Regions from separate parts of the Bradyrhizobium sp. SZCCHNRI3052 genome, predicted to be linked through region 1. Evidence: riboswitches for the same ligand, from Rfam matches in the RefSeq annotation. Region 1 holds a riboswitch; the other holds the start of a gene.
The links. A riboswitch is a leader RNA that binds a small molecule or an ion and turns the genes downstream of it on or off. The one in region 1 is predicted to bind cobalamin.
Positions count from the first base shown of each region.

Region 1 (5,622 bases):
CTGCCTCGTCCCGCAGCAGCGTTTCGATATCGTCCGCAGTCGGCGCTACACGGCCGATATCGTACCCCGCCTCCGCCAACAACCGCGCAATGGCGGCTGCGCTTGCGCTGGTGTCGAGACCGACGGCGTAGCCGCAACGCCCGCCGCGCGACGGATAATCGGAGAGTACCAGCGCCACGCGCCGCTCGCTGGCCGGCAGCCCCCGCAATTGCGCCCATCGCGCCGCCAGTTGCGCGACGTAAGCAATGCGGTCCTGTTGAGGCACATAGCGCATCGCGCTGAACTGCAGACGCTCATCCGCCGGCGCCTCGCCCTTGAACGCAATCGGGCGCGCCAACAGCCGGCCGTCGAGCTCCGGTAGCACGACATTCATCGCAAGGTCCGTCGGCGACAGTCCGCGCACCGACGAGGCCCAGGCCTCTTCCGTGCTCTGCGCCTGGATGATTTGCAGAACTGGTGCATCGGCCACGTCGAGCACCGTGGTGCCGTCGTCGCGCAGCGCCGAGAACGCGGTGGCGTTCAAAATGATCGCAGGACGCCGGCGCTGGACGAGTCGCGCCAGTGCATCCCCAATATTGGGATCCTTCAGGCTGGTCACCGCGACCGCGACTGCCGCCAGCCCTTTGGCTTCGATCGCCCGCATCAGCTCAGCAATCCCGGCCGTATCGGCAGCGAGCAGGCTCGCACGGTAGAACACGATCAGCGCGCTCGGCCGCGCATCATCATGGCTGCAGAGATCATCGATGCCGACGGCTCCGCGATCGGGCATGAAGCCGACGATCGAACCGATCGCGATCGGTTCGGCAAACTGCGCGTCGCGCCCGAGCAGCGTCGCGAGATAGCGCAGGGCCTCGCGCGCATTGCCGACCCCGCCCTCGTGCAGATAACCGTAGAGACGCGAGGTCGCGTCCTGCGGCAAGGTCGAGAGCTCAGCAAGCCTGTCGTCGGCGCGATCGTCACCCGGCAGTGCCGCGAACAGGATGTGGCGGCTGCGGCAGACCGATGCGATGCGCTCCAGCCCGTAGCGCCAATAGTCGAGCCCGCCGAGACAGCGCACGACGACGGCGCGCGCGCCCAGCACGACGCGGTCGACATAGAGATCGACCGACATCGGATGCTTCAGCCGTTTCAAGCTGGCGAGGCGCAGGCTCGGCAGGTCATCCGACGACACGGTCCAGGCTTCGGCCAGCGCCGACAGGTCGGTGTCCGAGAACGACAGCACGACGATCTCGGCCGGCGACTGTGCAAGATCCACGGCCTGTTCGAGGTCGTCGAGATCCGCGCCCGTTGTCGCCAGCAGGTGCATCGGTGACGCCTATCCTGTGATCAGGCTCTGGATGGCGGCGGCATCGAGGCCGCGCTCGCCGATGATCACCAGCCGCCCCTGCCGCGATTCGCCCGAGCGCCACGGGCGCTCGAACTGATGCTGGATGCGGCTGCCGACGGCCTGCACCAGGAGGCGCAGCGGCTTGCCGGCGACTTCCACGAACCCTTTCACCCGCAACACATCATGTGCGTCGACGGCGGCCGCGATGCGGTCGACGAGCGCATCGGGCGAAGCCTGCGCCGGAACGTCGAGCACGAAACTCTCGAAATCGTCGTGATCGTGCTCGGCCTCGTTGTCGTGATGCGACGGCCGGGCCGCGAGATCGTCCTCCGCGGCGGCACCGAGTCCGAGCAGCACCGAAGCCGACAGCCTGCCGTGCTCCGTCGCGATCACCTTGACGGCACGCTGCACCTTCGCCGCGATCTCGGCGGCGACATCCTTGCGCTGCTCCTCGCTCATCAGGTCGCTCTTGTTCATCACGACGAGATCGGCGCACAACAGCTGGTCCTCGTAGACCTCCTCCAGCGGATTGTCGTGATCGAGCGACGCATCGGTGGCGCGCTGCGCGGCGAGCGCTTCGGGATCATCGGCGAAGCGTCCCGCGACCACCGCCGGACCATCGACGACCGCAACGACGCCGTCGACGGTGACGCGCGTCGCGATCTCGGGCCAGTTGAAGGCCTGCACCAGCGGCTTCGGCAGCGCCAGCCCCGAGGTCTCGATCACGATATGCTCAGGCGGCTCCTTCTGATCCAGCAGGCTCCTGAGCGCGGGGACGAAATCATCGGCAACGGTGCAGCACAGGCAGCCGTTCGACAGCTCGACGATGCGATCCTCCGGACAATCCGGCACGCCGCACCCCTTCAGGATGTCGCCGTCGATGCCGACATCGCCGAACTCGTTGACGATGATGGCGAGCCGGCGACCGTTCGCGGTCTCGATCAGGTTGCGCACCAGCGTGGTCTTGCCGGCGCCGAGGAAACCGGTGACGATGGTGCAAGGCGTCTTGGCGAACGACTTCGTCATGGCGATACGATCTCTCGTTTTCAGCGTGGCGCTGACAGCGCAGGCACGCGCGCGACGGTGTTCTTGCGAATGTATTCGGGACGCTCGCGCCAGGCCGGCAGGCCGGCGTCATGGCGCTGATGCAGTTGCGCAAATGTCAGCACATCCCGCGCATGCAGATCCGGATCGAGCGCGCCGAGCACATAGGTCCATTTGCCCGGCGCCGTCACCGCAACCGTGCACGCACGATTGCAGTTCGACAGACACTCGACACCGACAACGGTGACACCGGCGCGCTGCGCGGTCGGCAACGTCTCGATCGCGGCGAGCAAACGGGCTCCGGCCCGCGGCTGATCAGGCGGCGTAGGTTCCGTCCCCTGCGAACGGCAAGTGACGCAGACGAACAGCGTCGTCTCACCAGTCTCGGATGCGGTCATCAATCAGCCGATCACGCCGGCCGCCGTCGCCGCGGCGACCCCACCCACCAGCACGATGGCAGCGCCCGCGAGCCGCAGCGCCAGCGGCGCAGCCGTCTTGGCCTTCGCCGACAGCAGCCTGGTGCCGAGGAACGCGCCGGCGGCGATGATGGTCTGGATCACGAGCAGACCGACGAGATAGGCCCCGAGCGGGGTATTCTCGGCCCCGACGATCGATTCGCCCAGCGCATATCCATGGACGAGACCGGTCACGGCGAACAGGCCGGCGACGGGCAGCACACCGAAACGGCCACGCATCACCACCACCAGCCCAACCACGACGGTGGTCAGGCCGACCAGCAGCTCGGCAGCCGGGATGTTGGCCTTGGCCACATGAAGGCCGACGCCCGCGATCATCGCGGTGGTGAAGGCGAGCACCGGCGCGAAGCCGCGGCCCAGAAGCGCTGCAACGATGCCCGCGCCCACGATCGCCGCCAGATGGTCGATTCCGATGACAGGATGGCCGAGGCCGGACAGCATCCCCTGCGCAAACGTCTGCGGCAGCTTGCCCCCCATCATGTGATGCGCGAAGGCGGGATCGGTGGCGAGCAGCACCAGGCTCGCGGCTGCAAAGGTCGTGGTACGGGTCAACTTCATGGCCGTCTCCGTCGCTTGCCGGCTCCCCAGAGGACCGGACGATGCGCTGCATCCGACGGCACCCCGCCCATCCCGGCGGGATCAGAACCAGCATCGCGACTCCCCGCGCGACGGGTCGGCCAACAGCAATGTCGACGGCAGGTCTCCTGGCTCTCGGGTCACCGCACGAAGCCACCTTCCCGGTTTCCCAGTGGTGTCTTGGCCTCACACTCGCCGATTACAGTTGCGGGGGCAGCCACGGCCTTGGGTCAAGAACCCGCACCGTGTTCCCTAAATCTCTCCTTTCGGAGAACCGTCATCTGTTAGATACGGGTCGCACCAAAGCCCGTCAATCGGAATCGTCCCCATGGTCCCCGCCCCGCCGCATCCCGCCCTGCCGCGCCTGACGCTGGTGCTCGGCGGTGCGCGCTCGGGCAAGAGCCGCCATGCCGAGGCCCTCGTCACCGCCCTTCCGCCGCCTTGGACCTATGTTGCGACCGCGCAGGCCTTCGACGCCGAAATGACCGACCGGATCGCCCAGCACAAGGCGCGCCGCGCCGAGGGATGGCAGACGCTGGAGACGGCGCATGATCTCGCGGGCCTCGTCCGGTCAAGTGGAGAATCGGGCGTACCGATGCTGATCGATTGCCTGACGCTCTGGCTCAGCAACGTGATGCTCGCCGACATGAACGTGGCGGCAAGATCAGCCGAGCTGATCGACGCGCTCAGGAACGCGCATGGCCCGATCGTGGCGGTGTCCAACGAAGTCGGACTGGGCATCGTGCCGGACAACGCGCTCGCGCGCGCCTTTCGCGACGCCCAGGGGCGACTGAACCAGGACATCGCGGCCTTAGCGGATCGCGTGATCCTGATGGCGGCGGGACTGCCGCTGACGTTGAAGTGACGAGGAGACAATGCCGATGACCGGAAGCGCCGACGATTCACGCCACAAGGCGAAGATGGAGAACCGCAAGGCGGTGCAGGATGCCGAGGTCGCCTCCAAAACCGTGGAGAAGGGCCTGCTGATCGTTCACACCGGCAAGGGCAAGGGAAAATCGACGGCGGCGTGGGGCCTGATGCTGCGCGCACTCGGCCGCAGCTTTCGCATCGGCGTCGTGCAGTTCGGCAAAGGCGCGTGGGAAACCGGCGAGCGCAAGGCGATCGAGAAGTTCGGCGATCAGGTGTCGTGGCACACGCTCGGGGAAGGCTTTACGTGGGAGACGCAGGATCGTGCGCGCGACGTCGCCGCGGCCGAGCGCGCCTGGGCGAAGGCTAAGGAGCTGATGGCGGATCCGTCGATCCGGCTGCTCGTCCTCGATGAGCTCAACATCGCGCTGCGCTACGATCACCTTGATATCGCAGACGTCGTCGCCACGCTCGCAGGGCGCCGTCCCGATCTGCACGTCGTCGTCACCGGGCGCAACGCCAAGCCGGAGCTGATCGAGGCCGCCGATCTCGTCACCGAGATGAACCTCGTGAAGCATCATTTCGCGGCCGGCGTGAGGGCGCAGGAAGGCATCGAGTACTGAGCTCATGAGCGCGCGGGCCATCATGTTCCAGGGCACCGGCTCCGACGTCGGCAAATCGCTGATCGTCGCGGGGCTCGCGCGCGCGCTGACATTGCGCGGCCTCAAGGTGGCGCCGTTCAAGCCGCAGAACATGTCGAACAACGCCGCCGTCACCGCTGATGGCGGCGAGATCGGCCGTGCCCAGGCGCTGCAGGCGCGCGCGGCGCGGCGGCCGATGACGGTGCACATGAACCCGGTGCTGCTGAAGCCACAAAGCGAGATCGGGTCGCAGGTCGTGGTGCAGGGCCGCGTCATCGGCACCGCCAAGGCGTCCGCCTATCAGGCGATGAAGCCGCAACTGATGGCGGCCGTGCTCGACAGCTTCCATCAACTCGCGGCGGATGCCGACATCTTGCTGGTCGAAGGCGCAGGCTCCGCCTCCGAGATCAACCTGCGCGGCGGCGACATCGCCAACATGGGTTTCGCGCAGGCGACGCAGATTCCGGTGGTGCTGATCGGCGACATCGATCGAGGCGGCGTGATTGCGAGCCTGGTCGGCACCAAGACGGTGATCGCGCCCGACGATGCCGCGCGCGTGGCAGGTTTCCTCGTCAACAAGTTTCGCGGCGACCCCGCCTTGTTTGCGTCGGGCATGAACGAGATCGCGCAGCGGACGGGGTGGACATCGCTCGGGCTCATTCCGCATTTTTCGGATGCGCGCCGCCTGCCA
Region 1 covers NZ_JAUETW010000005.1:389,660-395,281, reverse strand. Annotated here, with positions in the region: gene cobN (cobaltochelatase subunit CobN) at 1-1,306, opposite strand, end outside; gene cobW (cobalamin biosynthesis protein CobW) at 1,316-2,353, opposite strand; gene QW887_RS17585 (DUF1636 domain-containing protein) at 2,374-2,769, opposite strand; gene QW887_RS17580 (HupE/UreJ family protein) at 2,773-3,405, opposite strand; cobalamin riboswitch at 3,524-3,717, opposite strand; gene cobU (bifunctional adenosylcobinamide kinase/adenosylcobinamide-phosphate guanylyltransferase) at 3,752-4,288, shown strand; gene cobO (cob(I)yrinic acid a,c-diamide adenosyltransferase) at 4,305-4,913, shown strand; gene QW887_RS17565 (cobyric acid synthase) at 4,918-5,622, shown strand, end outside.

Region 2 (5,622 bases), on a different contig from region 1:
CGCCCCAGGCCAGCGTGTTGGCATCGACCGGATAGTGCAGCGCGCCGAAGCCGATGCCCTGGTTGACCAGCCAGGCGCCGAGCATCACCGGCAGCGCCGCGCGCAGCGGCAGCATGGCGGCGGCGATCACGGCGAAGGCCGCAAACGGCGTCGCGCAGGCGAACACGAAGCTCGCCAGCGCGCAGGCCCCTGTCAGCAGCGCGAAGCAGAACGCAGCGGCATGCCGTTGCGGAACGGGCGCGAGGCGAGCCTCGGTACCAGACCGGGCGAGGACGTCGAGAGTCATGGAACATCTCCTTCTGTTGCGATTGTAGTCCATTTCGGCAGCTTCTGTCAGCCGCCGGGAGGTTGGTCGGCAGCGTCACTGCACGCCGAAGCTCGCCACCCGGATGCCGCCGAACACGCCGAAGCCCGGCGCGAGGAATCCGGTCGGGTTCTGGTAGTGATGGTTGAAGAGGTTGTCGATCCGGCCGAACAGCTTGACCTGGTCGGACAGCGCGTAGTCGCTGCGCAGGTTGACGACCGTATAGCCGGGCGCGACGAGGCCGGTGATCATGCCGTCGCGGCTGACGTCGAGCCAGTCGCCGATGTGCAGCAGCGTCGCTGACAGCGTCAGCGCATCGATCGGCGCCCATGTCGCGGTGGCGCTCCATTTCTCCTTCGGCCGCCGCAACAGCTGCAGGCCGGTGGCCGCATCGACCGCGCGGGTGAACGTGTAGTCCGCACGCAGCGAGATCCGGTCGGTGAGATCAGCGGTCACGAAGCTCTCGGTGCCTTCGGTGGTGGCGAGGCCGACATTGGCGTAGGAGGTGAAGGTCGCGTTGAAATTGATCAAGTCGGTGATGCTGTTGTGGAAGTAGGTCGCGCCGAAGCGGAGACGATCGTCGAACAGCGGCTGCTCGAAGCCGGCGTCGTAGCCGGTGCTCTGCTCCGGCCGGAGGTTGGGATTGGCGAAGAAGTTGAACGCCGGAAAATCCTGGTGCAACTGGCTCAGGGTCGGTGCCTTGAAGCCGGTGCCGTAGCTCGCCTTCAGCTTGGTCTCGGTCACCGGCAGGATCACCGCCGGCGCGATCCGGTAGGTGCCATGGCCGCCGAACTGGTCGTTGACGTCGTTGCGCAGGCTCGCCACCACGAACCAGCGCTTCACGAACTCGGTCTGCAGCTCGACGAAGCCGGCCTTGTTGCCATTCTCGGCCGAGAGGTCGGCGGTCTTCAGCCGCTCGGTCTGCTGCTCCGCGCCGACGACGAGATTGTTATGCGGCGCGAGCTCGGTCACCGCGTGCCAGTCATACTTGATGCGCTCGCCGGTCGCGACCGCTGCCACCGGATTGCCAGCCGTCAGGTCGGACGACCGGTCGTTCACATAGTTGACGCCGAAGTAGTTCCGGATGCGGCCGCCGAGCAGCGACCACACGGCTTCCTGGCGTGTCGCAAGCTGGTGGACGGCGTGGTTGCTCTGGGCCGCGTCGGGAAAGCTCGGAAAGCCGCTGTCGCCGGTGAACAGCAGCGTCGCGTCGGTGTATCGAACCACCGAGTTCAGCGTCCAGGCCTCGTTGAGGTCGACGCCCAGCTTGGCCGAGGCGGTGACGTTGTCGTAGGCATTGCCGATGGCCTTCTGCCCCGCAGGCAGCAGCTGCCACGGGGTCACCGGAACGTCGCCGGCGTGCAGATGCGCGACATTGATCGCGTAGTTGACATTGTTTTGTGAGCCGCTGACGCCGGCTGACTGGTTGAAGGTCTTGAACGAGCCGCTCTCGACCGAGGCGGTCGCGCGCGCCGGGCCCTCGCCCTTGCGCGTGATCACCGAGATCACCCCGCCGATCGCATCCGAGCCGTAGAGCCCGCTCTGCGGCCCGCGCAGCACCTCGAACTGCTGGATGTCGGCGGCGAGCAGATGCGCGAAATCGAACGCGCCATTGCCGTTGGTGACATCGCCGACGTCGATGCCGTCGATGAAGAGCTTGGTGTGATTGGCGTTGGTGCCGCGCATGAAGACGTTGGTCTGGCCGCCCGGGCCGCCGGCCTGCACCACGTTCAATCCGGGGATCGTGCTCAGGATGTCCGGCACGGTGCGGGCCTGCTGCGCGGCGATGTCCTTGTCGGTCACCACGGTGATCGCATTCGCGACGTGGGCCACTGGCGTGACGACGCCGGTCGGGCTGACGGCGACGGGGGTTCCGGCTGGCGCGGCCGGCTTTGCCGCCGGCACCTGCTGATGCGGGGCGTTGCCGGTTCTGCGGGGGATGGCTGGTTTTTGAGCGATCGGCTCGCGCGGCGGGTCGACCTCAACCGGGGGCAGAAGGTCGGGGGAGGCGGATTGCTGCGCTGCTGTGGGCGAGGGGCCGAGCAGGGCGAATGACGAGAGGACGCAGAACGACGACAGAAGGGCGCGACTGCGCCTGGCATAGGGAACGGGGGACACGAGGAACCTCGGCATGACGTCAGTGGCACGTCACCGCGAACGAGGTCTCATGCAGCCCTTTGCAGGCCTGCCTGAAAACGATGCCAATAACGCCCCGACCGGCATCCTCGCGTGTGACCACGGCTGACGGCAGGTCTCCTGGCTCGCGGGTCGTCACCTCCACGTCGCCTTCCCGGGACCGAGATTTCCCAGTGGCCTTTGACGCGAGATTCGCCGCTTACAGTTGCGGGGGCAGCTGCGGCCTTCGGTCACGTCCCTTGCGAGACGCATCCGGCACCGCATTCCCTTTTGAGCCCCGGTCGAGGGGCACCGTCGCGATCACCGTAGGAGTGCGGACGCACCAAAGTCAATCCGGCGCCCGGCGATCTCCTGGCGATAACGCTGGCCGGTCGGCTCGGTGATGCCCGGCCGCCTGCGACAACCATAGCTGTCGTCCGTGCGAACGCAGGGACCCATAGCCACCGGCGGTCGTGTGGCGAAGGACGACGATCAAGACATTTTCCGCCAATTCACATCACGCGGTATGGGTCCCTGCGTTCGCAGGGACGACAGCGGAGTGCGAGTCGTTGCTGATGAGGATTGCGCCTTGTGAGCACCCGCTCACTTCTCGACCTTGTTGTGCACCATCCAGAATCGCAGCGTGCGCTGGGCGGTGTCGAGCGACAGGCGGCCGTAGTCGCGTTCCGCGAGCTTGAGCGTGTCGCTGTCGATGGCGTGCTTGATCGGCCGGTGGGTCAGGATTTTCGCCACCACCGACCAGGCCAGCCCGGCGGCACGGCAAGGGATCAGCACGATATCGGTGCGCGGGCCTTCGAGCACCTTGGCCATCATCTCGGTCGGGACGTTGTTGAGCAGGCCGAGTGCGGCGGAAACCTCGCCGAAGCGGCGGGTTTCGGCGAAGAAGGCGATGGCGGCATCGTTGAGCTCGTTCAGCCCCTTCATGCGCTTGACGGCCTCTTCGGCCAGCGTGAAGTCGCGCCCGACCAGGCCGCCGTCGCTGCGCGCAACGTCGGCGATCGCCTTGAGGATCTTCTTGATCTCCTGTTGCAACGCCGGCGGCGCCGAGGCCATCAGCCTGGCGCGCACGGCTTCGGTCGCGCGGCGCAGGAGGTCGCGCAGGTGCTTGGTGGGCAGGTCGACGCGCAGCCCGATGATCTCGGACAATTCGTCGTCGTCCTCGGCATGCGCCATCATCCCGGAATAGCCGGACTCGGAGAAGCGCGCGGTCTGGTTGTTGGCGAGCTTGCGGATCACCCGGCGCTCGCCGCGGTCGACGATGATGTCGGTCACCGCCTCGGTCAGATGCGGACGGCTGGAGATCGCCATCAGGTGATCCTGGCCCTTGGTCGCCGCGACCTCCACCAGCGTATGCTCGGTGAGCCGGCTCGAGTGCATCAGCACGTTCTCGGCCACCGAGATCTCGTCGTCGCGGGCGAGCTGCTGGATCAATTCGACGGGCGCGTAGTCGACCGGCGCGAGATGCTTGCTGAGCTCGGCTCGCGCGCGGGTCTCGACCCGCGAGACCAGCATGCACAGCACGTTGTCGAATACCTTGATCTGGTCCTCGCTGAGGCGTTCGCCGTCATGCAGGAACAGGTTGGTGACTTGGCGCAGCGTGTTGACGCGCTTCGCCGAGGTGCCGCTGCGGACGGCCTCTTCGAGTTCGGTGATGATGGAGTCTTCTGAAGGCGGAAGCTGTTCTGGCTGTGACACGATCGCGCTCGTTTGTCCGGATTGCCGGAGCGACAGCAACGCGATTGTAATCCGCTGCAAGGCTTTCGGCCGGAGCAGTTTTCGGCACGGGCGATAACAATGCGTTAGGGGCCGAAGGCGTAGTACTCCGGAGAAACACGGATACGGAAAATTAAGACGATACATATAGGTGGGATGACGGGCTGGAGCCCGGTCTTCCGGAGATTCGCCGGACAGGCGATGGAATGAGGTGCGAACACCCCCCCGCAGACGCGGCGACGACAGGCCAGCGAAGCGGAAAGGTTAATGATCTCATAAGGTCACAAACCTTCCTTCATCCAACTTGCTCGCTGCCCTCGATCTCACGTCAGCTGTCATCCTCCCAAGCCTTGAAACTTAAATCCCATTCTTGCCGCGGCCATTTTGCCGACGCGCCGTGCGATGCGTGGCGTCACCCGATGTTCCGGGGCAGGTTCGGCGGGGCGATGACCTCGCGCGAAAAATCAGCGCCAGCATCCTGCCGCATCTCGTGCGATAATCGCCGCGCAAATCGTTGAGGTCACCATGAAATCCGTCGTCATCACCGGCGCATCCACCGGCATCGGGTTCGCCTGTTCGAAGCTCCTGCTCGCGCGCGGCTTTCGCGTGTTCGGCAGCGTTCGCAAGCAGGCCGACGCAGACCGTCTGCGCGGCGAGCTCGGCGCCAACTTCATGCCGCTGCTGTTCGACGTGACCGACGAGGCGGCGGTGAAGGCGGCCGCCGGCGAGGTGCGAGCGGCGCTCAAGGGCGAGACGCTCGCCGGTCTCGTCAACAATGCCGGCATCGCCGTCGCCGGTCCCGTGACGGAGCTGCCGATCGCGCAGTTCCGCCATCAGATGGAGGTCAACGTCATCGGCCCGGTCATCGCGACCCAGGCGTTCGCGCCGCTGCTCGGGGCCGATCCAGCCATGACGGGAGAGCGCGGCCGGATCGTGATGATCAGCTCAGTCGCGGGCCGCAACGGCAACCCGCTGATGGCGCCCTATTCGACCTCCAAGCATGCGATCGAAGGGCTGTCCGAGAGCTTGCGCCGTGAGCTGATGCTGTTCGGGATCGACGTCATCGTCATCGCGCCGGGCGCGGTGAAGACGCCGATCTGGGCCAAGGCCGACGAAGTCGACCTGTCGCCGTATCAGGCCTCGCCGTTCTTCCCGGCGCTGCAGAAGATCCGCGCCTTCATGCTGCATCTCGGCCAGTCCGGGCTGCCGGCCGAGACCATCGCCGCACGGGTGGCCGACGCCTTGACCTTGCCGGCGCCCAAGGTGCGCTACGAGATCGCGCCCGATGCCATGAGGCAATGGATCGTGCGGGTGCTTCCGAAACGGACCGTCGATCGCATCATCGCCAAGCGGCTCGGCCTGATGCCCGCGATCAGGCCCTGATGCCGGCGATGACGACCATCGGCAAGACCCAGGCGCAGCTGACCCGCCTGGTCGAGGAGGAACTTCGCGCGCAGCCGGGCTGCGAG
Region 2 covers NZ_JAUETW010000008.1:194,697-200,318, forward strand. Annotated here, with positions in the region: gene QW887_RS22090 (hypothetical protein) at 1-286, opposite strand, end outside; gene QW887_RS22095 (TonB-dependent receptor plug domain-containing protein) at 362-2,422, opposite strand; cobalamin riboswitch at 2,533-2,751, opposite strand; gene QW887_RS22100 (DUF2336 domain-containing protein) at 3,023-4,135, opposite strand; gene QW887_RS22105 (SDR family oxidoreductase) at 4,679-5,536, shown strand; gene QW887_RS22110 (hypothetical protein) at 5,536-5,622, shown strand, end outside.
Region 2: another riboswitch for cobalamin. It lies ahead of QW887_RS22095 (TonB-dependent receptor plug domain-containing protein); the one in region 1 lies ahead of QW887_RS17580 (HupE/UreJ family protein).